One region of the Serratia sp. D1N4 genome, then DNA from elsewhere that is predicted to be linked to it. Evidence: predicted binding sites of a transcription regulator. Region 1 holds the regulator's gene; each other region holds the start of a gene.
What was found. Region 1 encodes Fur, which represses iron uptake genes when iron is present. Its sites were predicted from a motif close to ATAATAATGAGAACNACTATCAA; they were not measured.
Positions count from the first base shown of each region.

Region 1 (10,413 bases):
TGAGACCGGTGAGTTCAAAACCAACCTTTCCCACTCAACGTGGAATGCTAACCTCGATTTCACGTCTGGCTATGCGGCCGACATGTTTGGTATCGATGTGGCGGCATTTACCGCCATCGAAATGGCAGAGTCGAGTGAAAGTGGCCACCCTAACGAAATCGCCTTCTCCAGCCGTAATCGTACCTATGATGAAGATTACTCCGGCGATAAAAGCGGTATCAGCCTGTATAAGGCCGCCGGTAAGTTCAAATATGGCCCGATGTGGGCTCGTGCCGGTTATATCCAGCCAAGCGGCCAGACGTTGCTGGCTCCACACTGGAGCTTAATGCCTGGCACCTACCAAGGGGCCGAGGCCGGTGCCAACTTTGACTACGGTGACTCCGGTGCTCTGAGCTTCTCCTACATGTGGACCAACAGGTATAAAGCGCCTTGGCATCTCGAGTTGGATGATTTCCGTCAGAACGATCGCAACACTCGCGTTTCCTACCTGCATTCATTGGGCGCCAAGTACGACTTCAAAAACGATCTGGTGCTGGAAGCCGCTTTCGGTCAGGCACAGGGGTATGTGAATCAGTATTTCACCAAAGCCTCTTACAAATTTGATGTTGCAGGCAACCCACTGACCACCAGCTATCAGTTCTACGGCGCTGAAGATCGTATCAGTGACAGCCGCGACCCTAACAGCATTTATGATGGCCTGGCCTGGTTGCAGGCGCTGACCTTCGGTTATACCACCGGTCAGTTCAACTGGCGCCTGGAAGGCACCATGGTCAAGGCTGAGGGCAACCAGGGCTTCTTCCTGCAGCGTATGACCCCGACTTATGCCTCTTCCAACGGCCGTCTCGATATCTGGTGGGATAACCGTTCCGATTTCAACGCCAACGGTGAAAAAGCAGTTTACGGCGGCGTGATGTATGACCTGAGCAAGTGGGATATTCCTGGCATGTCGGTCGGTGCCTCTTACGTTTATGCCTGGGACGCGAAGCCAAGCACTAACCCGATTTACGATCAGAGCCAGCGCCTGAGAGAGAGCGCTTATAGCCTGGATGCGGCCTATACCCTGCAGGATGGTCGTGCCAAAGGCACGTCGTTCAAACTGCACTTCACGCAATACGGCAACCACTCAGACCTGCCTAGCTGGAGCGGTGGTTACGGCAATATTTTCCAGGATGAGAGAGACGTTAAGTTCATCGTTATTGCCCCATTCACTATCTTCTAATGCTTTCCCCGGTGGCCATGCTGCCGGGGAAATAACGCTTTAAAAGCGAATCTGCTACCGCCTGCTGCTAAAGCAAAGATGCTTTTAGACGGCACGCCGCAAAAAATCTGGCAAGAGATTCGCGATAACAACAACTGATTACCTAAGAGGTTGAAGATGAACAAGTTCAAGATGAGTGCTCTCGCAGCCCTGACGGCCACCGTCGGGCTATTTGGCAGCGTGGGTTCAGCCATGGCTAACCAGCAGGTTGTTGATCAACTCAGCCAGCTGAAAGTGAATCTGAAGATGCTGGACAACCGTGCTGCTGATAATGGCGTTGACTGCGCCAAGCTGGGTGCCGATTGGGCATCTTGCAATAAGGTGTTGATCACGCTGGCCAACGATGGTCAGGAAATCAAAGATAAAGACTGGGCAATTTATTTCCACAGCCCGCGTCAGACGCTGAAAGTGGATAACGAACAGTTCAAGATTACCCATATCACTGGCGATCTGTACAAGCTGGAACCTACCGACAAATTCACCAGCTTCCCGGCCAAGCAGGCCGTTGAAATTCCGATTATTGCCGAATACTGGCAGGTGTTCCACAGTGATTTCTTACCGCGCTGGTATGCCACTTCAGGCGATGCCAAGCCTAAGATCCTGACGAATACCGATACCGAAGATGTGAACCAGTTTGTTACCCCGTTCACCGGTGATCAGTGGAAGCGCACCAAGGACGACCATAACATTCTGATGGTGCCAGAAAGCCGTTTCACCAAGAATCAGGATCTGAAAGTGCTGCCAGCGGCAGCATTGCGCGGCCAGATCATCCCTACGCCGATGGAAGTTAACATTCATAAGCATGATGTTGACCTGAGCAAAGGCGTTACCTTGGATCTGAGCGCTTTGGCCAAGCCAGCGGCAGATGCGGCAGCCAAGCGCTTTGAACTGCTGGGCGTTGCAAACCAGGCTGGTGGTTATCCGATCAAAACCGATATTCAGCCGGGCGCATTTAAAGGCGATCTGGCAGTTTCCGGCGCTTACCAACTGAAGATTGGCGAGAAAGGAGCCGTGATCACCGGCTTCGATCAGGCCGGGGTGTTCTATGGTCTGCAATCCATTCTGTCGCTGATCCCAACCGACGGCAGCAAGAAGATCGCCACACTGGATGCCAAAGATGCACCGCGTTTCCAATACCGTGGCATCTTCCTGGACGTTGCGCGTAACTTCCACCATAAAGATGCGGTGCTGCGTCTGTTGGATCAGATGGCTGCCTATAAGCTGAATAAATTCCATTTCCACCTGACGGATGATGAAGGCTGGCGTATTGAGATCCCAGGCTTGCCGGAACTGACCGAGGTGGGTGGGCAGCGTTGCCATGACCTGAGTGAAACCACCTGCCTGCTGCCGCAATACGGTTCAGGCCCAGAACCGCACGGTGGTTTCTTCTCCCGTCAGGACTACATCGATATCGTTAAATATGCTCAGGCGCGCCAGATTGAAGTGATCCCTGAGATCGACATGCCTGCACATGCCCGCGCTGCGATTGTTTCTATGGAAGCGCGCTACAAGAAACTGCTGGCCGAAGGCAAAGAGAAAGAGGCGAATGAGTTCCGCCTGGTGGATCCGACCGATACCTCTAATACCACTTCAGTGCAGTATTTTAACCGTCAGAGCTACCTGAACCCGTGCCTGGATTCATCCAAAAACTTTGTTGATAAAGTGATTGGTGAAGTCGCCCAGATGCACAAAGAAGCCGGTCAGCCACTGCAAACCTGGCACTTTGGTGGGGATGAAGCGAAGAACATCCGCTTGGGTGCTGGTTATACCGATGTGAAGAAGCCGGAAGCGGGCAAGGGCATTCTTGATCTGAGCAAAGAAGATAAACCTTGGGCCAAGTCTGAGGTTTGTCAGGCGATCATCAAAGACGGCAAAGTGGAAGATATGGAACACTTGCCGAGCTACTTCGGGCTGGAAGTTAGCCAACTGGTGAAAGCGCACGGCATTGACAGAATGCAGGCGTGGCAGGATGGTTTGAAAGATGCCAAAGACGCGAAAGCTTTCGCGACTAAGAATGTCGCGGTGAACTTCTGGGATACCCTGTACTGGGGCGGTTTCGACTCGGCTAACGACTGGGCGAACAAGGGTTATGACGTTGTACTTTCCAATCCAGATTACGTTTACATGGACTTCCCATATGAAGTGACCCCGGAAGAGCATGGTTACTACTGGGGCACCCGCTTCAGCGATGAGCAGAAGATCTTCAGCTTCGCGCCAGACAACCTGCCGCAAAACGCCGAAACTTCGGTTGACCGTGATGGTAACCACTTCACTGCCAAGAGCGACAAACCATGGCCGGGTGCTTATGGTCTTTCAGCCCAGCTGTGGAGTGAGGTTGTGCGTACCGATCAGCAAATGGAATATATGATTTACCCACGAGCGCTGTCTGTTGCGGAACGTGCTTGGCACCGTGCGAGTTGGGAACAGGACTATAAAGCTGGCCGTGAATACAAAGGTGGCGAAACCCATCAGGTCGATACCAAGGCGCTGGAAAAAGACTGGCTGCACTTTGCCAACCTGATCGGGCAACGTGAGTTGGCCAAGCTGGATAAAGGTGGCGTGAGCTACCGCTTGCCAGTTCCGGGGGCTCGCGTTGTCGATGGCAAACTGGAGGCTAATATCGCCTTGCCAGGTCTGGGGATTGAATATTCTACCGATGGTGGCAAACAGTGGCAGCGCTATGACGATCGGGCTCGCCCGGCCGTTGCGGGTGATGTTCAAATCCGTGCAGTCAGCCCGGATGGTAAACGCTTCAGCCGTGCCGAGCCGGTAAAAGCCTAAGCCAAAACTCAGCCCATCTGCGTGTCGGCGGATGGGCTGCAGGTGAAGTCCCGTGTCAGAGAGAAGTGCTACAAGAGAGTGTAATATTTGGCGTTATCATTGTCCCCGGCCTGTCCGGGGATTTTTTATCTGCAAGTTACAGGCACAAAAAAACCGCCATCAAGGCGGTTTCTCATTTCTGGCAGGCCAGAGTTATCGCTTATCGTGCAGCGTATCGTTTTCGCGGCAATCACCAACCTCACAATGGCCGTACAAGTACAGGCTGTGATTGGTGAGCTTGATACCGTGCTGTTTGGCGATATCGCGCTGACGTACTTCGATAGGCTCGTCGCTGAACTCGATCACTTTGCCACAGTCCAGGCAAATCAGGTGGTCGTGATGATGTTGCTGGGTCAGTTCGAACACGGATTTACCGCCTTCAAAATTGTGACGAGTCACAATGCCTGCGTCATCAAACTGGTTCAGCACGCGGTAAACCGTTGCCAAGCCAATTTCTTCACCCATATCTATCAGTTTTTTGTACAGATCTTCCGCACTGACGTGATGGCATGCCGGATCCTGCAAGACTTCCAGGATTTTGAGTCGCGGAAGCGTGACTTTTAAGCCGGCCTTCTTCAATGCGTTATTGTTGTCAGTCATGCGGATTCAGTCCTGTTACTATGCTAATCAAGTTGAGGCGTTTTAGCCTATGGCATCGGTCGGCACAAAGAGTTAATTGCGTCTCATTATAGAACCGCTTGCCCTAAATAGAAACCGTCGGTCGTTAACAAAGGTATATCTGCGCTGTTGCATAGGGTACATGCAACGTCTTGATGATGGATGGGATAAACCGATGCCGCAGTTTACCCTGATGGTGCGGGAAGTTACAGACTTGTTGCTTCTATTACTCTAATCCGCGATACCGATAGCAGCCCTGTAGCCAATACTATGCGCTTTGCAGGGCTTTTGTACAATATCTGGAAAGGGGTACTTAGCCGACGATGTCAGCCAGGCTCAGCTCTTCGCTGATTTGTTTGACCCAGGCATCTACGCGTTCGTTGGTCAACTCAGGCTGACGATCTTCGTCAATGGCCAAGCCGACAAAGTGATGGTCGTCTGCCAAGCCTTTAGAGGCTTCGAAGTGGTAACCTTTGGTTGGCCAGTGGCCGACGATCGCAGCACCGCGTGGTTCAATGATGTCACGGATGGTACCCATCGCATCGCAGAAATATTCTGCATAGTCTTCTTGGTCACCACAACCAAACAGCGCCACCAGCTTGCCGTTGAAGTCAATATCTTCCAGCGTTGGGAAGAAGTCATCCCAGTCACACTGGGCTTCACCGTAATACCAGGTTGGGATGCCGAGCAGCAGGATGTCGAAAGCTTCCAGATCTTCTTTACTGCTCTTGGCAATGTCGTGAATTTCAGCCACGTCTTTGCCATATTTTTGCTGAAGATTTTTCTGGATCATCTTGGCAATGTTTTCGGTATTGCCAGTGTCGCTGCCAAAGAAAATGCCTACATGAGCCATATTGCAGATAACCTTTTTAATTCAGTGGATATACCTTCGGAGTTCGCGGGTTGCTTACCTGCAACGTCGAGCCTTTTGGGTATCGTCTTACGTAAGATCAAGGCAAGAGTTCAGCGTGGATACTCTCTCTTACCGGTAAATATCTATCATGCCAGAAATGTGCTCTGGGGTTTTATCGCATTTATGCGATGCCGGGGAATCACTACAAGCGGTGTTGATCCGGCGTCATCCTTAACGCCAAGCCGCGCGTGCGGCTGAAGAGATCATGACTCTGGCTGCTCTTCCGCCAGTTTTGCCAGCAGCATTTGCTCAATCAATTCGCTGCGGCTGATGTTGCGCTGGTCCGCCAGTTTGTTCAGAGCATCCACGGCGTCTGCGTTGATTTTCAGCTCCACACGCCGTAATCCACGCACTTTGTCACGCCGTAGCTGATTCCGCTTATTGATTCTAAGCTGTTCATCACGGGAGAGCGGGTTGGTTTTCGGGCGCCCTGGACGGCGTTCATCTGCGAACAGATCCAGCGTCGTGCGATCCGTTTGTTCTTTTGCCATTGTTGCGGACTACTGCAAGGGAGTTTGCATCAGAAAGCGTTTTCACACTTCCAGACGGTTCAGTTAACACCATTCGGGCCAATAAACCCTAAGCCAAAATTTACCCCCAGCCAGGCGATGATTTGCACGTTGGACAGGGCGGCAAAATTATATCCCGCAGGATCCAAGCTATAGCAGCTTGAAAGACGTCGGAAATAGCGCGCCATATTACCCCAGCAGATAGAGCAACGACAATGCTTAACTTAGCCAAAAACGCGCTAACTCGTTCTCTCTAGCGCGTTTTTTCACCACTTTGTTTCAGGCTTCATCTAGAAAGCGGTGGATGGCCCTTAGCACTGCGTCCGGTTTCTCCGCATGAACCCAATGGCCGGTGCCTGCGACGACGTAAGCTCGAGCCTGCGGGAATTGGCGGGCAATATCTTCGCGGTATTCATCCTGCACATAAGGCGAAAGCCCACCGCGGATAAATAGCGTTGGATGTGGCCAAGAGGGGACATTCTGCCAGCCGATAATGCTGTCGTATTGTGCGATCAATACCGGCAGGTTGAAGCGCCAGGTTCCGGCATGAAAAGACTTCAGCAGGAACTGGATCACGCCTTCTTCATCCAGATATTCGCGCATCAGCTGTGCTGCCGGTTGCCGTTGGCTAATACCGGCATCGGTGACCGCTTGCAGAGCAGCAAAAATCTTGTCGTGGCGGCGGGTGTCATAAGCCACCGGGGCGATATCGATCACGATCAGCCGTTCAATTCGCTCGGGGGCTATTGCGGTCAGCGCCATGGCGGCTTTACCGCCCATTGAATGGCCGATGACGATAACCTTATCCAACTGCAAGTCATCCAACAGCGTCAGCAGGTCTTGCGCCATCGCCGGGTAGGTCATCTCTTCGGCGCGCGGCGAAAGCCCATGATTGCGCAGATCGACCTTGATCACCGTATGCCGCTGATTCAGATCGCGTGCCAGTATGCCAAGGTTATCCAGGTTGCCGAACATTCCGTGGATCAGCACCACCGGTAGTGTCGGTGCCTCGGCCGCCAAGAGTTGATAATGTAATTTCATGGTGAGTTCGCGATTTAAAGACATTGGGTCAGGGTATCATGCACAGGTAGATATTTATAAGTCGGATAAATGCCATCAATACCTTTCAGGCCGTACATTCTTGATGCCAAGCTACTCAGAAGAAAGCCACTGTGAAAGCAGAGCATGAAGCTGCGAGGGCTCTAGTGGTTTAGATAACACCAGGTAACCCTCTCTTTCCGCTTGTTGTAAGATCTCCGAGTTAAATTCACCGCTGACCATCGCGCCACTGGCCTGTGGTAAACGTTGGAGTAACTCCTGCAAAATATCGAACCCACTCTCACCTGAACGCAGGCGCTGATCGCACAAAATTGCCTGCGGAGAGAAGCCACTTTCAAGCGCGGCAAAAGCTTCGTTGGCAGAAGCAACGCAGCGCACCGTCACTCCCCAGGCCTGCATCAGGCTCTCCCAGGCGGAGGTAACCAATGGATCGTCGTCAACCACCAGACAGGTTCCGGAAAGCGACCTGTGTGGTGCGGATAAGGATTTCTGCTGTACTGCCAATGGTGCCATGGCTGCCATTGTGTCGCTGGCTGGCAGACGCATCCAAAAACGTGAACCTTTCCCTTCTACCGAACTCATTCCGCACTGCACTTTCATCAGTTTCGCGCATCTTGCTACCACCGCCAGACCGAGCCCATGCCCGGCACTGTCTATACGCCAGGCAAGCTCCGGGCGATAGAAGGGAGAGAAAATCTGGTTTTTTTCAGCATCAGCAACGCCAATCCCGGTATCCCATACTTCTATTAACCACTCTTTGCCACGCGGGCGAACAGAGATCAGCACCCCACCTTGTGGAGTATACCGAAGTGCATTGTGTGCCAGATTGATTAACGACTGCTTGAGCAACGAGAGATCGCCTAATGCCACGCAGCGTTGCCGAGGGAATCTCGAGCGTAGCATTAAGCCCCTGTTATTCGCCTCTTCACGAAACAGAGTGATGATAGAGTCGATTAATGGCACTAACTCCACTTCTGTCGCTGGGACATTGACGGCATTATTTTCTATGATGGTCAGGTCCAACAGTGAGTTGAACATTAAATGTAACGAGCGCACACTCTCTTGCAGATCATAGAGTTGCGGGTTCAACAGGGGGTCGCGATTCTTGTGTACGATCGCTTCAATCAAAAATCCCATCGCGTGAATCGGCTGGCGGAGATCGTGACTGGCCGTGGTGAGAAACAGGTTTTTATCATGTAACGCCTGTTCCGCCTCCTCTTTTGCTACACGGAATTTCTCAGCCAATAAGATGCTGTCTTCTTCCAGCCTGACCTGCTGAAGGAAGAAGGCATGTGAGGTCAAAGCATGACGATAAATAGCAAAGGCATACAGCAGATTAAGCAAGAAAATGATTGGCCAGATCTCACCCGATCGCCAAGGGATCAGCACCAACAGCATTCCCCAACAGCTGATGAAAAAGCGCTGGAATGCACCCAGTAGCGGGGTCAGATGCGTTGCGTTGGCGGCGATGATAGCGGCAATACTGATATTGAGCAGCAGAGTAAAATCAAAAGATTGGGTCATGGCTGTCACGATCATCAACGAAGACAGGCCGATGCCGTGCAGTAAGGCTACCCAATTCACCCAAGGCAGCCACTGGGCCAGCATGGTGGTATCCGCCGTTGTACTCAGTTTCTGGCGATAGCGGTGGTGCCAAATCCTGACGAGCACGGCCGCAATAAGATATAGCACAATCCAACAGATGACGGGCGTCAGCGGCAGTTGCAGCTTATACAACCAAATGGCGAACACCATTCCGACAAAAGGCACCGCATTGATGCTAAAAACCAATCGCGCTAACACATTGTTCAACAAACGGAGCTGCGAGTGCGGCTTGATGCCGTGCGGAGCTTTATCACTGAGGGTTTTCATCATAGCGTGAAGCGTCGTCCCTGAAGTAACGTGATAGCCTCGACTCGGTTATTGACGCCAAGCTTGCTGAGAATGCCAGTAATATGCTCTTTGATCGTCGGTTCAGACACTGCCAGCGTCATGGCAATGCGTTTATTTGAGAATCCCCGTAGCATCATTGCCAGCACTTCCCCCTGACGCTTGGTCAGCCCGAATTCCTGATAATTAACCGTTGATGAGGATAAAGAGGGGGGGGCCAAGGCTTCTGGAAACCAGAGCTGCCCGTTTTGCAGCGCCGTAACGGCTTGATTGAAGATCTGTGGTGAGTCGTGTTTATGAACAAAACCGTGTGCCCCCATCTCACGGGCCTTGTGTTGAACATTGTTATTCTCATCCCCGCTGATCACCAATAGACGAATATTGGGATTTCCCTGTGGCAGTTTCTTGATTAACTGAAGGGCTGTGCCATCAGGTAACCAGAAATCTAAAACCAGCAGTTGAGGAGGGCCTTTCTCTTCTATCAGACAATCGCACTCTTGACGACTTGCGGCGACGTACACCTGTTTGTAACCACAATGCGTGCTTAAGAACGCTGCAATCCCCCCAGCAACCAACGGGTGATCGTCAACGACTAAAGCGTAAGGTTTACTCACGTCACTCTCCCTTTGTCACCCATGTAACGTCCGCGTTGACTTTTGCATGCCGTGATCTACTTTTATCTGATGCCAACTCGAGTGCATGCTGGCAGGTAACAATACACTAGCGGCGATATTTTTTGTGTTAAATAAGCACTGTGAATAACGTATTTTCTTAATAGATTCGTCCTATACCCTAATTAATGGCAAATTGTAGGGCAGAGTGCTACGCAGTGAGTCTTCAGGAACTGACTCCAGCGAGCGACTGGATAAGCTGAGGAAGGCTATCACACATGTAACTTGAAGTAAGCGAGCGTACGGTAACACAGAGATGTGCGCTGAATCATACCTAGATTAACGAGACTCTCGAACCCTACCTCGGTAGGGTTGTGGCTTTTTGATTATGTCCATATCATTCCAATGCATTAATAAGAGCCTGCTGTAATAGGCAAGTATTTGGTGGAGTTCTTATCATTTTTCCAATTACTCGCTAATACTATTGATATAAAAAGGCTGTGCTATCCTGTTAGTGTTATCGCTCGGTGTATTCTTAGGTAATATACTCGATACATTCATTAATGCAAAAACAGCTGATGACCCCGGTTATTAGCATTAATAAATAGTTAATCAATTGGATTGAAATATGCGCAAGTATTTATGGAGTATGATGGTAATTTTGCTTCTTGCCGGGTGCAGTTCCACGGGAGAGGATAAATTCAGTGCATCGTATGTGAAGGCACATATTATACC
Region 1 is NZ_CM137274.1:3,799,479-3,809,891, reverse strand. It holds gene chiP (chitoporin ChiP) at 1-1,219, shown strand, start outside; gene ACX1CU_RS17045 (beta-N-acetylhexosaminidase) at 1,376-4,039, shown strand; gene fur (ferric iron uptake transcriptional regulator) at 4,232-4,678, opposite strand; gene fldA (flavodoxin FldA) at 5,010-5,549, opposite strand; gene ybfE (LexA regulated protein) at 5,813-6,100, opposite strand; gene ybfF (esterase) at 6,398-7,159, opposite strand; gene ACX1CU_RS17020 (hybrid sensor histidine kinase/response regulator) at 7,271-9,049, opposite strand; gene ACX1CU_RS17015 (LuxR C-terminal-related transcriptional regulator) at 9,049-9,681, opposite strand; gene ACX1CU_RS17010 (hypothetical protein) at 10,307-10,413, shown strand, end outside.

Region 2 (10,413 bases), 1.6 Mb from region 1:
AACGGCGATTGAAGTCTTCAATTCTGCTGGCCGTAATGCGCATCAGCATGGTTTTACTCCAACTGGCAGAAAGCCCGGCCACCGCCAGCAGGCGGCGATACTGCTCTTCGTCGAACGGCAGGTGCCAGGCAATGCTAATTGCCTCGGCGACGGAAATGTCGCTGCTGCGGGTGACCAACTCGAGCGGCCGATCGCCACTGACCATTCCCGCCGAAATGATACGATATAGCCAGCCGCAGCGGCCGCCTTGTTGCATCAGCACCGAGAGATAATCGATCGCGAAATGCGCGTTGAGTTTGAAGCACGGCGAACGTGGCTGAGTGACCTGGATCAGCGCATCCCCCCAGCGATAGATATCGCCCATAAACACGTTATCTTCGGTCAGGCCCTGGGTAGAAAGGTTTTCGCCAAACGCCGGGGCATGGAACAGCTCGGCCTGTGCCGGGAACTGCTTGCGCCAGTGGGCGTAATGTTCTCGCGGATAGTGGCACAGCGCGCGATCCGGCCCACCGTGGTGGGCTTTTTCTGCCTGTTCGTCCCCCACTAAACCCAGCGGAGTGAGTATCACTGCGCCTTCGACCCGGCGTTTGGCAATCGCGCTGGGCCGCATATCTGCGTAAGGTTGGATGCTGCCGGTATAAACCTCAGGGTGGTGCATAATAACCTCCACTTTCATTGTGCAAACCAGGGACATAACCCAGAGTACCCTGAGTGGGCAGATAGCAACAGCCTAACCTGCCTGACTTGCTTCAAGTGTGGGACGCGTCAGAAAGTGGTCCAGTTGTTTTCCGCTAAGGTGGAGGTTTCCCGCGGTTTTGCTGCCAGCGGTGATTTGACCAGCACCGTTTTCGCCTCGACGGGCTCAGAGTGCTCTGCCAAACGGAACACCGAAACGCTTTGCAGCAGCATTTCCGCCTGTTCTTCCAGCGAATCTGCGGCGGCGGCGGACTCTTCCACCAGAGCGGCGTTCTGCTGGGTGGTGTGATCCATTTCCACGATCGCCTGGCCGATCTGCGCGATACCACGCGTTTGCTCGTCGGAAGCGGCGGCAATTTCCGCCATGATATCGCGCACGTGCGTGACCGAACGGACGATCTGCTCCATGGTATTGCCGGTGTTTTCCACCAAGGCGGTGCCGGTTTGTACGCGGCTGACGGACTCGGCGATCAGCCCTTCAATCTCCTTCGCCGCCTGCGCACTGCGTTGAGCCAGATTGCGCACCTCACTGGCCACTACTGAGAAACCACGCCCCTGCTCACCGGCTCGCGCCGCCTCCACCGCCGCGTTCAGCGCCAGAATATTGGTTTGAAAGGCAATGCCGTTGATCAGGGTGGTAATTTCGGCGATCCGCTGTGAACTACCGGAAATATCACGCATCGTGCTGACAACCTGGCTCACCAACTGGCCACCCTGCTGTGCGGTTTGTGAGGCATCGGTTGCCAACTGATTGGCATGATGCGCGTTTTCGGCATTCTGCTTCACCGTGGCGGTGAGCTGCTCCATACTGGCGGCGGTTTCTTCCACTGCCGCCGCCTGCTGCTCGGTACGTGAGGAGAGATCGGTATTGCCTGCGGCAATCTCCCCGGCGGCGGTGGACACCTGGCTGACACCCATCTGGATTTTCTCGATCATATCGCGCAGATTCTGGCTCATGGCCGCCACGGCATTCAGCAATTGGCCCAACTCATCGCGGCGGGTGCTGGTTTGCACCTGGCGCAAATCGCCGGTGGCAATGCGTTCTGCCAGTGCCAGCGTGGTGCGCAGCGGACGAGTCATTTGCAAGGTGATGCGCCATGACACCAGTAGGCCCGCGAGAATCGCGATCACGGTAATGATGCCCATCTGGATCTGGGCGGCATCGATATTACTGTTGGTTTGCGCCAACTCGTCTTTCATAAACACACCGATCAGCGTATCGACTTTCTGAGCGGTATTGCCGAGTTCCTGGCTGAGCTTTTGCTCGAGGTTATAGGCGGGCAGGTAGGCCGCAATACGGTCTTTGTATTCATCCAGCGCCGCCAGCAACGGTTGCAGCAATGGCCGATCGGTTTCTGCTAAACGCTGGCTGAACCCATTGGCCGCGCTGCGGGCATCGTCGATAGCGCTCAGCAACAACGCTTCCGACTCCTGGTTCGGGCTCAGCAACAGGCCGCGTGTACCATAGCGAATAGAGGTCAGCTTCTGGTTGATCTGGGCAAAAGCCAACGGCAGATCGCCTTGGGCCAACTGCGGTTCGATCTGGCTTAAGCTGTCTTGCACTTCTGCGATATTCCAGGTGGCACGCACGGCATCTTTCTTTGTCACCGCCTGTTGGAAGCTATCTCGCTGCTGCTGATACTTGCCCATCAACTCTTTCAGCGATTCCAACTCTTTACGGCTTTGTGGGTCCCAATTCAGTTCCTGCGCATGATTGATCAGCTTGACCACATTCTCGATATGCGTGCGGTTGCTGTTCAGATAGTCGATTTTGTAGGTTTGGCCGAACATCGCGCGTGCGTATTTCGCCTGGCTGATTTCGCTGGTTATCTGATAGCTGAAATCGATGCGTTCGGTGCGCGATTCAATGAGGCGAAGATAATAACCCCCGGTGCTGGCGATAATGATGGCCAGTAATAAAATCAGGCTAAATCCCAACGAAAGCTTTTTACCCACGCTGAGATGAACGAACTTTCCTGCCAATGTCTTCAGTGCCGCCATAAGATTTTCCTTTTGAGGCGATCGTTAATTAAAAGAGATATCGGCAATGAAAGGGCAAGCTTTAGCTAGAGATGGGTAAAAAAATGCCCGCATCAGCGGGCATCATCATCAGGACTAACAGAATTACTTCTGCGCTTCGGCAAAGCGTTTTGCCGCTTCGTCCCAGTTCACCACGTTCCAGAAGGCTTTGATGTAATCCGGGCGGCGGTTCTGGAATTTCAGGTAGTAAGCGTGTTCCCACACGTCCAGGCCCACCAGCGGGAAACCCGATGCGCCAGAGACGGCTTCGCCCATCAGCGGGCTGTCCTGATTAGCGGTGGAGACCACGGCCAGCTTGTCGCCTTTCAGCACCAGCCAGGCCCAGCCGGAACCGAAACGGGTGGCTGCGGCTTTCTCGAACTCTTCCTGGAATTTCTCCACGCTGCCGAAATCACGCTCGATGGCGGCTTTCAGATCGCCACCCAGCGTGGTACCGGTTTTCAGGCCTTTCCAGAACAGGCTGTGGTTAGCGTGGCCACCCGCGTTGTTACGCATAAAGGTACGTTTGTCGGCAGGGACTTTATCCAGATCCTGGATCAGCGCTTCAACGCTCAGCGAAGCCAGCTCAGGGTAAGCTTCCAGCACGGTGTTGGCGTTGTTGACGTAGGTCTGATGATGTTTGGTGTGATGGATTTCCATCGTTTGCTGATCGAAATGCGGTTCCAGTGCGTCGTAAGCATAAGGCAGGGATGGCAGTGAATAACTCATAATCATCGTCTCCAATGGGTGTTGGGCGGCGCAAGGCATGAGCACCGCATAAGCAAGCGGTTCCCATTATAGGGTATTAAATGAGATTGAAAATGATTATCAATGCCGTATGGGTTGTGTGGTTTTTGTGCTAATCAAGGATACGCTGCGGATGAGTAAACACCGTCGCCCGGCCGGGTTTGCTGAAACCCACCAGCGTCAGATTACTGCGCTCGGCGATCTCCACCGCCAGCGAGGTTGCCGCAGAGACCACAAACAGGATCTCGGCACCGCACATGGCCGATTTTTGCACCATCTCATAGCTGGCGCGGCTGGAAACCAGGATCGCCCCCTGCTGCCAGCCCTGTTTGGCGCGCAGGCCGAGCATTTTGTCCAGCGCCACATGGCGGCCGACATCTTCGCAGCCGCCCAGCAGTTCACCTTCTGGCGAGATCCAACTGGCGGCGTGGGTGCAGCCGGTATGCTGGCCGACTTCCTGCACCTGGCGCAATTGCCTTAGTGCGCGATCGAGATTGGCGAGCGAAAACGTTTGGGTGAAAGGCAGCGGGGTAACCGGGCGGAAGATATCCGCCAACTGCTCAATACCGCATACGCCGCAGCCGGTGCGGCCAGCCATTGCGCGGCGGCGCTCTTTCAGCCCGCTAAAACGGCGGCTGGAAAGCTCAATCTGCACCTCAAGGCCGTTGCAGGTTGGATTAATATCTATACTGTAAATATCGCGTGGTGACTCGATAATGCCTTCCGACAGGGAAAAACCCAGGGCAAAAGCCTCCAGATCTTTGGGGGTGCACATCATTACCACGTGGGAAATGCCGTTATAAACCAGCGCAACCGGAACCTCTTCTGCCAGCCAGTCTTGCTGCTCAATAGAGAGTTGCCCGCGCTGAAATACCGGGGCCTGGATCATGCCTGTGATCGCAGTCTCGTTTATGGGTTGCTTTGGGTCTATATTGTTCACTTTAGTGGTACCTGTTTGTAACAACCCCAAGTCCGCTATGATATCATCGCGGCGTCGTTGCGGCCTTCTGGCCAAGCCAACATAAGAATAGCGATTTTAGCGCTTCCGGCTTTGCTGGGGAAAGCGCCATTTGAAACAATGTGACAACACGAGTGAAAGGAGACCCCCATGCAGGTCAGCAGAAGGCAGTTCTTTAAGATCTGCGCTGGCGGTATGGCAGGGACGACGGTAGCTGCTCTGGGCTTTGCCCCGGAAGTGGCGTTAGCGGAAACCCGGCAGTACAAGCTGCTGCGCGCCCGTGAAACCCGTAATACCTGTACGTATTGCTCAGTCGGCTGTGGGCTGTTGATGTACAGCCTTGGTGATGGCGCGAAGAACGCCAAAGAGAGCATTTTCCACATCGAAGGGGATCCGGATCATCCGGTAAACCGTGGTGCGCTTTGCCCGAAAGGCGCAGGTCTGGTGGATTTCATCCACAGCGAAAGCCGTCTGCAATACCCGGAATATCGCGCGCCAGGTTCTGATAAATGGCAGAGAATCAGTTGGGATGATGCCTTTACCCGCATCGCCAAACTGATGAAAGAAGACCGCGATGCCAACTTTGTAAAAACCAACGATAAAGGCGTCACCGTCAACCGTTGGCTGACCACCGGTATGCTGTGTGCCTCGGCCTCCAGCAACGAAACCGGATACCTGACACAAAAATTTAGTCGCGCTCTCGGCATGCTTGCCGTAGATAACCAGGCGCGTGTCTGACACGGACCAACGGTAGCAAGTCTTGCTCCAACATTTGGTCGCGGTGCGATGACCAACCACTGGGTTGATATCAAGAACGCGAACTTAATTATCGTCATGGGCGGTAATGCGGCAGAAGCGCATCCGGTGGGTTTCCGCTGGGCGATGGAAGCCAAAATTCATAATAAAGCCAAGCTGATCGTCATTGATCCGCGCTTTACCCGTACCGCATCGGTGGCGGATTTCTACACGCCTATCCGTTCTGGCACCGACATTGCCTTCCTGTCGGGCGTTTTGCTGTACCTGATCACCAACAACAAGATCAACCGCGAATACGTTGAAGCCTATACCAACGCCAGCCTGCTGGTGCGCGAAGACTTCAGCTTTGACGATGGCCTGTTCAGCGGCTACGACGCGGAAAACCACAAGTACGATAAAACCACCTGGAACTACCAGCTTGATGAGAACGGCTTTGCCAAGCGTGACGTTACTCTGCAAGATCCTCGCTGCGTGTGGAACCTGCTGAAACAGCACGTCAGCCGCTATACGCCAGAGGTGGTGAACAATATCTGCGGTACGCCAACCGAAGACTTTATCAAGGTTTGCGAATATATCGCCGAAACCTGCGCCAACGACAAAACCGCCTCGTTCCTGTACGCCCTGGGCTGGACACAGCACTCGGTCGGCGCACAGAACATCCGTACCATGGCGATGATCCAGCTGCTGCTCGGCAACATGGGCATGGCGGGCGGCGGCGTGAACGCCCTGCGTGGCCACTCCAACATCCAGGGTCTGACCGATCTCGGCCTGCTGTCACAGAGCCTGCCAGGCTATCTGACGCTGCCTTCCGAGAAACAGCCGGATCTGGACACCTACCTGAAGGCCAACACGCCGAAAACGCTGTTGCCGGGCCAGGTGAACTACTGGAGCAACTACCCGAAATTCTTCGTCAGCCTGATGAAGAGCTTCTACGGTGATAAAGCGCAGAAAGAAAATAGCTGGGGCTTTGACTGGTTGCCGAAGTGGGACAAAGGCTACGACGTTCTGCAGTACTTCGAAATGATGTCGCAGGGCAAGGTTAACGGCTACCTCTGTCAGGGCTTCAACCCGGTCGCTTCGTTCCCGAACAAGAACAAAGTGGTGGGGGCGCTTTCCAAGCTGAAATTCCTGGTGACCATCGATCCGCTGAATACCGAGACTGCCACTTTCTGGGAGAATCACGGCGAATCGAACGATGTTGATCCTTCGAAGATTATGACCGAAGTGTTCCGCTTGCCATCCACCTGCTTTGCGGAAGAGAACGGCTCGATCGTTAACTCCGGCCGCTGGCTGCAATGGCACTGGAAAGGGGCTGATGCCCCGGGCGAAGCGCTGGCCGATGGTGAGATCTTGGCGGGGCTGTTAACGCGCCTGCGCGAGATGTACAGCCGTGAAGGCGGTGCAGTGCCTGAGCAGGTGCTGAACATGAGCTGGAACTACCTGACTCCGGATGCTCCGGCGCCAGAAGAAGTGGCGATGGAAAACAACGGCAGAGCGCTGGCGGATGTTCTTGATCCAGACGGCAAAGTGCTGGCGAAAAAAGGCGAACAGCTCAGTACCTTCGCGCATCTGCGTGATGACGGTACTACCTCGAGCGGTTGCTGGATCTTTGCCGGTAGCTGGACGCCTGCGGGTAACCAGATGGCGCGCCGTGATAACGCCGATCCATCCGGCCTTGGCAACACGCTGGGCTGGGCCTGGGCTTGGCCGCTCAACCGCCGCATTCTGTATAACCGTGCTTCTGCCGATCCTGCCGGGAAACCGTGGGATGCCAAACGTCAGCTGATCGGCTGGGATGGCACCAAGTGGAGCGGGGCAGATATCCCGGACTACAGCGCCGCCGCACCAGGCAGCGACGTCGGGCCGTTTATCATGCAGCCGGAAGGCATGGGCCGCCTGTTTGCCATCGACAAAATGGCGGAAGGGCCGTTCCCTGAGCACTACGAGCCGTTTGAAACGCCGCTTGGCACCAACCCGCTGCACCCGAACGTGGTTTCCAACCCGGCGGCGCGCGTGTTTAAAGACGATCTGGCGACGATGGGCAAAGCCGATAAGTTCCCGTACGTGGGCACCACTTATCGTCTGACCGAGCATTTCCACTACTGGACCAAGCACTCGCTGATCAACGCGATCATGCAGCCGGAGCAGTTTGTGGAGATCGGTGAAAAGCTGGCTGAGAAGAAAGGCATCAAGCACGGCGATCTGGTGAAAGTCAGTTCCAACCGTGGTTTTATCAAAGCCAAAGCGGTCGTGACCAAGCGTATCCGTACGTTGCAGGTGCATGGTCAGGATGTGGACACCATCGGTATCCCGATTCACTGGGGCTATCAAGGTGTGACGCAGAAAGGCTTTATTGCCAATACGTTGACGCCGTTCGTTGGCGATGCCAATACGCAAACGCCAGAGTTCAAGGCGTTCCTGGTTAACGTGGAAAAGGTGTAACGGAGACGAATTATGGCAATGCAATCTCAAGACATCATTCGTAAATCCGCGACCAATGGTTTTACACCGGCCCCGCGTGCCCGTGACCACCAGGAAGAAGTGGCCAAGCTGATCGATGTCACCACCTGTATCGGCTGCAAGGCCTGTCAGGTGGCCTGTTCTGAATGGAACGACATCCGCGATGAAGTGGGGCACAACGTCGGGGTTTATGATAACCCCGCCGATCTGAGCGCCAAATCGTGGACGGTGATGCGCTTCTCCGAAGTGGAGGAGCACGGCAAACTGGAGTGGCTGATCCGCAAAGACGGCTGCATGCACTGTGCCGATCCGGGCTGCCTGAAGTCCTGCCCGTCGGAAGGGGCGATTATCCAGTACGCCAACGGCATCGTCGATTTCCAGTCTGAGCACTGTATCGGCTGCGGTTACTGCATCGCCGGTTGCCCGTTCGACGTGCCGCGCATGAACAAGGAAGACAACCGGGTGTACAAATGCACCCTGTGCGTTGACCGCGTTGATGTCGGCCAGGAACCGGCCTGTGTGAAAACCTGTCCGACCGGGGCGATCCACTTTGGCACCAAAGAGGCGATGAAAGATGTCGCCGCTGGCCGTGTCAGCGAGCTGAAAACCCGTGGCTACGAAAACGCCGGTCTTTACGATCCGGCTGGCGTGGGCGGTACTCACGTGATGTACGTGCTGCATCACGCCGATAAACCGCAGCTCTATCACGGTTTGCCGGATAACCCGACCATCAGCCCGGCGGTGACCTTCTGGAAAGGGATCTGGAAACCGTTGGCGGCCGTCGGTTTTGCTGCCACCTTTGCGGCCAGCGTGTTCCACTACATCGGTGTCGGGCCAAACCGCGTCGAAGAAGAGGAAGATCACGACGAACCGCACGATGAGGAGACGCGCAAATGAGGAAGGAAAAGCCAATTCAGCGTTATAACGCGCTGGAGCGGATGAACCACTGGGTTGTGGCGTTCTGCTTTATTCTGGCAGCCATCAGCGGGCTGGGGTTTTTCTTCCCCTCCTTTAACTGGCTGATGAACATTTTCGGAACGCCACAGCTGGCGCGCATTCTGCACCCCTTTGCCGGGGTAATTATGTTCGCCGCGTTTATGATTATGTTCCTGCGCTACTGGAAACATAACCTGTTCAACCGGGAAGATCTGGTCTGGGCAAAAAATATCTACAGAATCACGTTGAATGAGGAAGTGGGTGACGACACCGGGCGCTATAATTTCGGTCAGAAATGCGTATTCTGGATAGCGATAACCAGTCTGGTGCTGTTGCTGGTCAGCGGTGTGGTTATCTGGCGGCCATATTTCGCCCCTGCTTTCCCTATCCCGCTGATCCGCATTGCGTTGCTGGTGCATTCGCTGGCGGCGGTGGGGTTGATCATCACGATTATGGTGCACATTTATGCCGCTCTGTGGATAAAAGGCACCATTACCGCGATGGTGGAAGGTTCTGTTCCGGCAGCCTGGGCCAAGAAACACCATCCGCGCTGGTACCGTGAGGTCCGCGAGAAACAACGGGAAGATAAACCCTGATGAGTATCCGCATCGTTCCTAAAGAGCAGTTAGGGGCACAGCGTGAGAAGTCCACAACGGCGGAAACCATTCCGCCGTTACTTTTCGCGAATCTGAAAAGCCTGTATACCCGCCGAGCTGAGCGTCTGCGCCAATTGGCCGTAGACCATCCGCTGGGCGATTATCTCAACTTTGCTGCCAGCATCGCAGCCGCGCAGAACAATGCGTGCCACGATAACCCGTTGGTGCTGGATCTCAGCGCTGCGCTGATCCAGGGTGCCGCCAGCGGCAAGCCACCGTTGGATGCGAGCGTTTATCCGCGCAGCGAGCACTGGCACAAACTGCTGGCATCGCTGATCGCTGAATTGCGTCCGCAGGCACCGGAACACGTGGCTCCGGTGCTGGAAAACCTGGAAAAAGCCTCCGCTCATGAGCTGGAGCTGATGGCCAGCGCGTTGCTGAACAATGAGTTTGCCAAAGTGGGCAGTGATAAAGCGCCGTTTATCTGGGCTGCGCTGTCGTTGTACTGGACGCAGATGGCCAGCCAGATCCCAGGCAAGGCACGCGCCGAATACGGTGAGCACCGCCAGTTCTGCCCGGTGTGCGGCAGTATGCCGGTCTCCAGCATGGTGCATATCGGCACGGTGAACGGCCTGCGTTATCTGCACTGCAACCTGTGTGAAAGCGAATGGCACGTGGTGCGGGTGAAATGCAGCAACTGCGAGCAAACGCGCGATCTCAACTACTGGTCACTGGACAGTGAGCAGGCGGCGATAAAAGCGGAAAGCTGTGGCGATTGCGGCACTTACCTGAAGCTCCTTTATCAGGAAAAAGACCCGCAGGTGGAAGCGGTGGCCGACGATCTGGCTTCGCTGGTACTTGATGCCAAGATGGAAGACGAAGGCTTTGCCCGTAGCAGTATCAATCCGTTCCTGTTCCCTGGCGAGTAACACCCGCACCGTTCTTCTCGGGAGTGGGGGGAGAGGCTTTAACTCGATGTCAGTTTCTCCCCCTCACCCTAACTCTCTCCCCGAAGGAGAGGGAACATTGCTGATACCCATGACTGATTGAGAGCACCGGTTGGCTCCCCCCGCGCGGAGGGGGCGAACCCTCAGGCATATGGCTTAATGAACCACTCAGCCGCTGCCTGCAAGTTTGCACCGTACGTCCCTTCTCCCTTGGGGAGAAGGCTAGGATGAGGGGGGGGGGGTGGTGAATGCCCCTCCCCCCGGCCCTGTGGGAGGGCTGGGGCGATCCGCTAATTTT
Region 2 is NZ_CM137274.1:90,031-100,443, forward strand. It holds gene yiiM (6-hydroxyaminopurine reductase) at 1-658, opposite strand, end outside; gene ACX1CU_RS00425 (methyl-accepting chemotaxis protein) at 766-2,697, opposite strand; gene sodA (superoxide dismutase [Mn]) at 2,821-3,444, opposite strand; gene fdhD (formate dehydrogenase accessory sulfurtransferase FdhD) at 3,575-4,351, opposite strand; gene fdnG (formate dehydrogenase-N subunit alpha) at 4,571-7,618, shown strand; gene fdxH (formate dehydrogenase subunit beta) at 7,631-8,533, shown strand; gene fdoI (formate dehydrogenase cytochrome b556 subunit) at 8,530-9,168, shown strand; gene fdhE (formate dehydrogenase accessory protein FdhE) at 9,168-10,097, shown strand.
Region 2: the regulator Fur is predicted to act here: its motif matches at 3,525-3,547, upstream of sodA (superoxide dismutase [Mn]).

Region 3 (10,413 bases), 2.2 Mb from region 1:
GCATTCACCCGTCTTGCGCTGAATGCGGTACTGGCAGATATGCATCTATCGTCTGGAAAAAAAATCAATGTAGCCCCTGGTGATTTTTTTGAGCAAAATAATCTTGCGATGGATTTTATTATCTGTGCTGACGATCTCTTTAATGGGATTAGCTTGCAAAGTATTTTGAAAATTAAAGCAGCATTACGCTGCGCCAACTTTTCAAGCAAAATGATTTTTTTAGCCTCTAAACCTCATTTTGCTCTCGGCTACTTTATCTCAGGCTTGTGTAGAAAAGAGGGGCACTGTGCTTCGATCGATAAAACGGTAGTGAGCCTTGCGTTGGATTTAAGACGTATTCTTAGTTTCAAGGATATTTTTGGTGAACTACCGTCATGCACATTGATTCTGACGCCTAGAGAAAGGGATATTATTATCGGGCTGATTAAACAGCGGAAACCGGCTTATTTATCCAAAAAATACGCCGTTAATCAGAAAACAATCAGCGCTCACAAAGTGAATGCGCTGCGTAAGCTGAATGTCGATCACCTGAACAGTATCGTCAGTTTGAACGCGCTGACGTGAAAAATGCCGTGGCTGGTTGTTTGAGCTTGCCCCTTCACCATCAGGGAAGGAGCACCGTCATCTATACCCTTCATACTTCAAGTTGCTTGGGTGTTGGCTGCGCTCTGTCGCCTACAAGCAACTCGAATTATTTTGGGTATATTCCTCGTTATTGTTTTATCCAGCCTGGCCAATCAGAAGCGGGTATTCACACTCATAAAATAGGTACGGCCTGGCTCGTTATAGGTGGCTGCGCCTGCGCCATACATATAGGCTCCGGTGACGCTATTCCCGGTGGTCTGCGCATTACCGGCCCGGAACTGGCGTTTATCCAGTAGGTTATCGATACCCGTAGTGACGCTGATATTTTTGGTAAACGCATAGGTGCCGCTTAGGCCAAAGAGGGCGTAAGGGCTGACTTCGCGCTTCTCACTGCCGCTAACCGTTTCACCTTTATAGTTGTATTTTTTCGGCTTCTGACGGCCATACCAGGTCATGGTGGTCTGCATCGACAGATCCTGCGTGGCTTGCCAGCTCAGCGTCGAGTTGATGGTGAACTCAGGAATAATCGACAGGGTATCCCCGGTAGTTTCATTCTTGTTCTCAATCATATAGGTCGCATTATTATTCCAGGCCACGGTGTCGCTGACGGGCACATTCAGCGTTCCTTCCAGACCTTGGATCACCGCTTTTGGCACGTTCTCCCAGCGGTAAATATCAGTCTTGCCGTTGGTGGTGGTACCGGATGGTGCATAACCTGCTTCGATCTTGTTGCGATAGTCGTTACGGAAATAGGTAACGCCTGCCAGCCAACCTTCATGGTGGAATTCCAACCCGATCTCTTTGTTGACGCTGTTCTCTGCCTTCAGATCGTCATTACCGATCAGATAACAGGCTCCGGCGCTGGCTGCACAGCCTTGGCCGCGGCTGTACAGAATGTAGTTACCGTTGTTCTGGAACAGGTTAGGGGCTTTGTAGGCGCGAGCGATGCCCATTTTCAGGGTAAAGTTATCGCCCAGCTCCTGTGACAGGTTGAGCGATGGGCTCCAGTTATCACCGGCTTCAGAGTGATGATCGAAGCGCAAACCCGGCGTCAGCATAGTGCTGTCGGTGACTTCGGCATTGTTTTCGGCAAACAGCGAGAAGATCTTGGCCGAAGAGTAGGGATCGCGGTTAGTGCTATCCACCCCTGGAATGCTGCCGCCTTCTGCCAGCGATTGGCTGGTCGAGGACGGATCTTTCATTTTCTGCTGGTTCCACTCGGTTCCCAAAGTGGCGGTTTGCGGTACCCACATCTCGAACGGAATGCTGATTTCGCTGTGCGCCAGGACATCGTCCAGACGGGTGGTGTTGAAGCTGTCGCTGGAGAAGATCCCTTCGGTGCCGCCAGCCAACCCTTCGGCCAAACGGGTATTGCGGGTGCGCTCAAATTGCAGGTAGTTGGTGGTGCTGACCCCGCTGTCCCAGGCACCGCGATAATTGAGTGCATAGGTGGTGCGGTAAATCCGGTTGGTTTCTTTGCCGTAGTTGCTCTGGACCAGCGCGTTGCTATTGGTGTTCTGGGTATCCCCGGCGTACAGGTTGCCTTGGCGACCATAAGCGTACTGGAATTCCAGTGATTGCAGGTGCGCGAACTCCCAGTGCAGCAGGGCATCGATGTTTTTGTCGATCACCCCCTCACGGCCAGCAGGCAGAGTATTGGCGTAGCTACCGGTACGCTCGGACTGGTGCCCTTGGTTGATATCCCAGGCATCGGCCTGGGTTTTGCTGTAACCACCAAACAGCCGGAAGCTCAGTTGCTCGCTCAGCGGGCCAGACAGGCTGAAGTTGGTACGTTTGGTGGCACCCTCTTCCTTGTGCTGCGGCAGGTTGAAGTAACCGCTCAGCGTGCCGTGCAGATCCTTACTGGCTTGTTTGGTGATGATATTAACAACGCCACCCGCCGCGCCGTTGCCATAGCGCGCGGCTGCCGGGCCGCGCAGCACTTCAATGCGCTCGATCATCTCCGGCGGCACCCAGGCGGTATCGCCACGGGTGTCACGCTCGCCACGCCAGCCTTGGCGCACCGAGTTGCGGCTGCTGACTGGCGTACCGTCGATCAGGATCAGCGTGTTTTCCGGCCCCATACCGCGGATGTCGATCTGGCGGTTGTTGCCGCGCTGGCCGCTGGTAGAGTTACCGGTCAGGTTGACCCCCGGCATGGTGCGGATCAGCTCACTGATGTCACGGGCCGGAGGACGTCTTTTGATCTCTTCGGCGGTGATGGTGGAGACGCCGGGAGCCTGAAGGTTTTGTTTGGCAGCGGTGACCACAATGGTGTCTTCCGCAGCGGTTTCTGCTTGGTTTTCTTCCGGTTGCGCATTCACCGCAGCGGAAAATACAGACGTGCCTAAACCTAACCCGATGAGTGTGGCTAAAGAGTAACGTGATAACTTGCGATTCATGTGAGGTTCCTACCTGGCTACCCTTCTTGCAGCGTGGCTGAAGGGTCGGTTGTAGTTTTATTGTGTCGTCAAAAGTCATAACGGAACCCAACGGTGGGTTTCCGTTCAATGGCTTGGCATCCATCCCTGTTGAAGAATGCCTGCTCTGCTAACTGACCACCACACACTATTGCAAATGAAAATAATTATCAATAGTATTCAGATTACCGTTTGTTTTGGCATGGTGCGCTGTGCCAGCTACACAGTGAGTGGGTGTTTTGAAAACTGAACAACTGCCAGAAAGCAGTAGGTTATTAGCGAGCAAGCATGCAGGGAGCCACGGTTGGTGGCTGGACATTGCCCGGCGCGGAACACCGTTGGTAGAGCCATTGGATAATGGCCGCTGGAAAGTGACGTTTCTCTGGCGCGATCCTCAAGGATGCGAGTTTACCTCGGGCTACCGGCGCGTCTGGCTCCATATTAATTGCCTCACCGATCATCATCAGCCAGCGCCACCGCAGAGCCTGCAACGGCTCAGTGGTTCGGACGTCTGGTATTGGCAGTTGGAGCTGAATGCCAACTGGCGCGGCAGCTACTGCTTTATTCCCTGTATGGACGATCGCCCGCTCCCGCTTCACAGCAGTGATGCCCATGCCAACATGCATAGCGTTCGCCACTGGTGGCAGCAGGTATTTGCCAATGCCACACAGGATCTGCTCAACCCTTATCGCGCCTGGCCCGATGCCGATGGGCACTTTCTCTCTGGTCTGCATATGCCGCAGGCACCGCTTCAGCCAGCCTGGCGCGATTTTGACCGCTACGCCGTTGCCAGCGGACGTTGCACGCCAGCTCCACCCGCCAAGCTGCAACGGTATACCTGGCACAGTCAGCGGTTAGGAACGGAGCGCCACGTCTGGGTATATTCCACCGGGGAAAGCAACCCTGCTAACCGGCCACTGGCCATTTTGCTGGACGGCCAGTTCTGGGCGCAGCAGATGCCGGTTTGGGATCCGCTGATGCAATTGACCCGTGCAAGCAAACTGCCGGAAGCGGTATACCTGCTGATTGATGTCATTGACCAAAAACACCGCGCACAGGAACTGACCTGCAACGATGAATTCTGGCTGGCGGTACAGCAAGAACTGTTGCCGCAGTTGAATGATTGGGCACCGCACAGCGCGGAGGCCGCCAGCACGGTAGTTGCCGGGCAAAGCTTTGGTGGTTTGTCGTCGCTGTATGCAGGGCTGCGTTGGCCCGATCGTTTTGGTGCGGTGATCAGCCAGTCTGGCTCTTTCTGGTGGCCGCGCCGCGATATGTTGCAGTTGCCAACTCTCCCTGAAGACGCCTGTTGGCTGATGCGCCAATTGGAGGCACAGCGGTTGGGCATGCGCGGAAAATTGCAGGTGTTTATCGAGGCAGGAGTGCATGAAAAGCTGATCCACCAGGTGAGCGATCGCATGGTCGATCTGCTGCACGCTGCTGGGCACCGGGTGCAATACCGGGTGGTGGAAGGCGGGCATGACGCGCTGTGCTGGCGTGGTGGCCTGCTGGATGGTTTGCAGGCGCACTGGGCTACGCCCGTCGTCTTTCAGGCTGCTGCGCTTGCCAATACCCTTCACGCATAAGGAACTCGTTATGGAAACCCTGAACCCGTTTGATGATGACCATCAGCGTTGCCGTATTTTGCGTAACGACCAACGGCAATACAGCCTGTGGCCGGATTTCTGCGCGATCCCGGCGGGTTGGGCCAGCGTTTTTGGCCCGGATAGCCGTGGGCAATGCGTTAGCTGGCTGGAACAACATTGGCAAGATCACAGCGTAAGGCGTGATGAGCGATAACAGGAGTAAGTGCTGTGTCAGAGACCTCTATTTTACCCAGCGAGCAGCCGGTGATGGTTGAGCTGCCGTTGGTGGCCGCGCAGCCCGGCATTTGGGTTGCCGATCAAATTTCACCGCACGGCAATGCCTATGCAGTGGCTCATTACATTGAGCTGAACGGCGCGCTGGATCAAGATTGCCTGTTGCAGGCGATCGCGCAGGGATTAACGGAAGTTGATACCTTGCGGCTGCGCTTTGCCGAGCGTGATGGCGTGCCGATGCAGTGGTACGACAGCACGTTGCCGATTATGCCAGCCGAATGGCTGGATTTGCGCGAAGCGGCGGATGCCGAGGCGGCGGCGCATGCGCTGATGCAGATCGATCTGGCCGCCGAGCTGCGGGTCAGCAGCGGCAAACCGCTGTATCGCCATATTTTGCTGCGCCTGGCTGACGATCGTTGGTTCTGGTATCAGCGTTACCATCATCTGGTGGTGGATGGCTTCAGCTTTACCGCCATTGCGCGCCGCATTGCCAATATTTATACCCGCCTGTGCCAGCATCAGTTGCCTGAACCCACGCCTTTTACGCCGTTCAGCAACGTGGTGGCGGAATATCAGCAGTATCAGCAATCGCCGGGCTATCAGCGTGATGCGGATTTCTGGCTGAACAAGGCACGCCAACTGCCGGTGCCTGCCACCCTTTGCCCGCAGCCGTTGGCCGGGCAAGCACCTTCTACCCGCATTCACCGGTTGGCACAAGTTTGCGCCGCGGAAGATTTTGCCCCCTTGGTGGCCGCGGGCCAGCAGCAACAGCTTAGCGCTGCGGATATGGCGATGGCACTGGCTGCGCTGTGGGTGGCGCGCCTGAGCGGCCAACCCAGCTTCAGCGCCGGGTTTATTTTTATGCGCCGCATGGGTTCGGCTGCGCTGTGCGCCACCGGGCCGGTGATCAACGTGCTGCCGGTGGCAATGCATGTCGCTCCCGAGGCAACGCTGGTTGAACTGGCGGCACACATCAGCCGTGAACTTAAAGTGGTTCGCCGCCATCAGCGCTATGACGCCGAACAGGTGCAGCGAGATTTAGGACGAGTGGGTGATGCCCAACCGCTGTATGGCACGGTGTTCAACTTCAAGATGTTCGATTACCAGCTCAATTTTAACGGCATTGCGGGCATTACCCACGATCTGGCCTCCGGGCCGGTACGTGACCTGGAAATTGCGCTGTTTATCGATGACGCGGGCACGTTGAAAATTGAGCTGTTAGCCAACGCCGAGCGTTATCAGCCGGAGGAGTTGAACCAACATTTGCAGCGCATCCCGTTATTGCTGCGCCAGTTTGCGGCACAGCCTGAATTGCCGATCGGTGCTGCCGACATGCTGAGCAAGCAAGATCACGCCTTGTTGGCGCGGGTGAACGACACCGCCTACCCGGTTGCACCGGGAACCCTCAGTGGTTTGCTGGCTGAGCAGGCGGATAGAACACCGAACGCTCCGGCGTTGGCCGATAGCCGATACCAGTTCAACTACCGCGAAACCCGCGCACAGGTTAGCGCCTTGGCTCAACGGCTGGTGGCACAGGGCGTACAGCCGGGGGATATCGTGGCGGTGGCACTGCCGCGTTCAGTATTCCTGTCGCTGGCGCTGATGGCGATTGTCGAAGCCGGAGCAGCCTATTTGCCGCTGGACACCGGCTACCCGGATGAACGCCTCAGTATGATGCTGGAAGATGCAGCACCACGCCTGATTATTACCGATGCTTCTCAACTGCCGCGTTTTGCCGGGCAGGGGGAAGTGTTGCTGTACGATGCGCCGTTGGCAACGGATAGGGTAGCCGTCGATCTCAAAGGCCCAACGCCGCATCATCCGGCCTATATCATCTTTACCTCGGGCTCCACCGGGCGGCCAAAAGGCGTGCTGGTAGGGCATCAGGCGATCGTCAACCGGCTGTTGTGGATGCAGCATCAGTACCCGCTGGCGGCAGGCGATGTGGTGCTGCAAAAAACGCCGTGCAGCTTTGACGTCTCGGTGTGGGAATTCTTCTGGCCGCTGATGGTGGGTGCGCAACTGGTGATGGCACCGCCGCAAGCGCATCGCGATCCGCAACAGCTGTTGGCGCTGATCGCACGCCACAGGGTGACGACGATGCACTTTGTGCCGTCGATGCTGGCGGCTTTTGTCAGCGCGTTAGACAGCGAAAGGGCGATTGCCGATTGCCAACCGCTGCGGCAGGTATTCTGTAGCGGCGAGGCGTTGCCTGCCGAACTGTGCCGCCTGTGGCAAAGCCGCACGGCGGTGCCGCTGCACAATCTCTATGGGCCGACGGAGGCGGCAGTGGATGTCACCTGGCATCCGGCCTGGGGCGAATCGCTGGCAGCGGTGAACTGTGCTAATGTGCCGATCGGCCTGCCGGTGTGGAATACCGGGTTGCGCATTCTGGATGCGCGCCTGCGGCCGGTGCCACCGGGCGTGGCGGGCGATCTTTATCTCACCGGGGTGCAATTAGCGCAGGGGTATCTGGGGAGATCGGATCTGACTGCCAGCCGTTTTGTTGCCGATCCGCAGGGCAACGGTGGGCGTATGTATCGCACCGGTGATGTGGCCCGCTGGTTACCCGATGGAGCGGTGGAGTATCTGGGGCGCAGCGACGATCAGTTGAAAATCCGTGGTCAGCGAATTGAGCTGAGCGAAATCGATCACGCTTTGCTATCACTGCCAGGGGTCAGCCAGGCGGTTACTCATGCGCTGGTGTTGGAAAATAGCGTTACCGATGCTATGGGGGGCGATGCCCGGCAGTTGGTGGGCTACCTGGTTGCCCAGCCTGACGTGACACTGGATACCGCCAGCTTGCGCGCCGCATTGGCCGAGCGTTTGCCGCCCCATATGGTGCCGGTCGCCTTGGTGGAAATGGCTGAGCTACCGCTGAGCGCCAACGGTAAGCTCGATCGCAAAGCGTTACCACAGCCGCAAACCGCAGCCAGAAAAGCCGGGCGTACGGCTGAACCGGGGTTGGAAAGCGCCATCGCAGCGGTGTTTGCCCGCCTGTTGCAGCGCGAGCAGGTGTTTGCCGATGATGATTTCTTCTCTCTGGGCGGCCATTCGCTGCTGGCGATGCGGCTTGCCGCCGAGTTGCGGCGTGACTTAGGTAAAGCGGTCTCGGTGGGGCAGGTGATGGTCGCTTCAAGAGTGGAGCAACTGGCCGAGTTGCTGGCGGAGGATCGTACGCAGGAAGAAGCCGATCGCAGCGGTTTCGACAGCGTATTACCGCTGCGCATCACCGATGGCCCAACGCTGTTCTGCCTGCATCCGGCTTCTGGCTTCTCCTGGCAGTTCAGCGTGTTGCCGCGTTATATCGATCAGCACTGGTCGCTGGTGGGGATCCAATCTCCGCGCCCTGATGGCCCGTTGGCGCTGGGTGAAGATATGGATCAGGTGTGTGACGCGCATCTGGCCACGGTGCTACAGGTGCAGCCGCACGGCCCGTACCACTTTATCGGTTATTCGCTGGGAGGTACCTTGGCGCAGGGCATTGCCGCCCGTTTGCAGGCACGCGGTGAACAGGTGGCGTTCCTGGGGTTGCTGGATACCTATCCGCCGGAAACCCAGAATTGGGATGTGATGCTGGACGATAACGTGCTGAAAGAAGTGCAGCGTGAGCGGGAACAGTTCCTGGCGGTATCGGAGGAGGCGTTGGGGGCCACACAGGGGGCGATGTTCGATCATATCGAAGCCAACTATGCGGATTCTGTACGGCTGTTATCACACACCCATACCGCTCGTTTCCACGGTCAGGCGACGTTGTTTGTGGCGAAACGTACCTTGCAGGCAGGCATGAACGTGCAGCAAACCTGGGCGGAATATGTTGAGGCGTTGCAGGTGCATGAACTGGATTGCGCGCATGTGGATATCGTTTCACCGGCGTCGTTCAAGGTGCTGGGGCCGTTGCTGAATCGGCTGTTGCGGGCGCTTTAGCTATTGTATGGCTTGAAAAAAGCTGGCGAACAGAAAGGGGGAAGTGTTCGCCAGCCAGCCGTTAGGCTAAATCTACATTCTTGCTGCCAAAGAACCAGGTAACGATGAAACCGGAGACATAAGAAATGACCACTCCTACGGCATAAACCGCCATACCCGCGTAAATCCCTTGGGCTGAGGTCATTAACGGCAATGAGACTAATCCTGAAGGCCCAAATACCGTATTAAGCCCGATCGGTAAACCTAGCCAAGCGACCAGGCCGATAAAGAACCCACCACAGGCACCGCCGATACAGGCAGTGATAAATGGTTTGACCCGTGGCAGAGTTACCGCATAAATCAAGGGTTCACCAACGCCTAGCAACCCCGGAATAATCGCTCCTTTGACCTGAGTACGCGTTAATGAATTCTTTTTAGCGCGGAAGTAGAGCGCCAATGCGGCCCCCACCTGCCCACCGCCCGCCATGGCAAGGATTGGAAACAGAGAGTTAAAGCCTTGTGTTTCGATCAGCGCGAAATAGACAGGAATAAATCCTTGGTGAATACCAAATACGACCGAAATTAGGAATAATCCAGCCAAGATCGCTGAACCGAACGGATTACCGTTCAAGTGCATAAACAGCCAAGACATCCCTTTAAACAGCTCACCGCCCAGTGGCATGATGATGGTGAAGGTTAGAGCACCGGTGATCAACAAGGTGAATGTCGAGGTTAAAATCATATCCAGATTGTCAGGGATGATTTTACGGATTTGCCGCTCGATCCACGCGCCAAGAATAGAGGCGATCAATACACCAATAATATTTCCGCGAGGATCGATAGGAAGACCAAAGAAATTATCGATGCCGGAAAAATAGCCTACCGTGGCCTGTGGGTTATAATTCAGCACGAATAATGCGGCAATAATAGCGCCATTGACGCCGGTCCCCCCAAAGGCTTTCTGTGCATTGTAACCAATTAAAATCGGCAGAAAGGTAAACATACCTTTGCCGAAAATTTTCATATAGCCGACAATATGCAGCAGGGTGACATTTTTTTCAGTGGCATTGACGAGAAAGCTTTGTTCCAACAGCGTCGCGAAGCCGAGTAACATCCCAGCCGCAATAAAACCCGGGATTAACGGAGTGAAAATGGTGGCAAATTTTGCAAGAAACTGATGGATCACACTGGTTTGCTTGGCCTTCATCTTACTCTTGTTGTTATTGGCTATGTCGCCAAGATCGTTAGAGGTTGATGTAGCCGCAGGCGTGGCATTATTCGCCGAACCCAACAGGGTATTCATCATTTCTGCTGCAGTTTGCGCTTTACCCGGGCCTAAAATAATCTGCAACTGGTCATCACTGTTGATAACGCCTAAAACACCCGGTATGGCTTTTAACTGTGCCTGATCAATATGCTGATTATCATTCAACGTCAGGCGCAAGCGGGTCATACAATGCCCACAGACTTTGACGTTATCTTTATTTCCAACCAGACTTAAAATATCTGCGATGGTTTTTTCTGTAATTTTTGCCATGACTATTTCCCTTGCTCGCTCAGTACCTGGCGAATAAATCCATTGTTTTGTTTGAGAGCCGTATGAGCTTGATCTGCTGTCAGTTGTGCCAGGATCATGACAATTGCGGTTTTACAATGCCCGCCTGATTCTTGTAATGCCTGGG
Region 3 is NZ_CM137274.1:1,632,845-1,643,257, forward strand. It holds gene ACX1CU_RS06975 (LuxR C-terminal-related transcriptional regulator) at 1-564, shown strand, start outside; gene ACX1CU_RS06980 (TonB-dependent siderophore receptor) at 738-2,987, opposite strand; gene fes (enterochelin esterase) at 3,245-4,591, shown strand; gene ACX1CU_RS06990 (MbtH family protein) at 4,602-4,805, shown strand; gene ACX1CU_RS06995 (amino acid adenylation domain-containing protein) at 4,859-8,752, shown strand; gene murP (PTS N-acetylmuramic acid transporter subunit IIBC) at 8,814-10,268, opposite strand; gene murQ (N-acetylmuramic acid 6-phosphate etherase) at 10,271-10,413, opposite strand, start outside.
Region 3: the regulator Fur is predicted to act here: its motif matches at 3,163-3,185, upstream of fes (enterochelin esterase).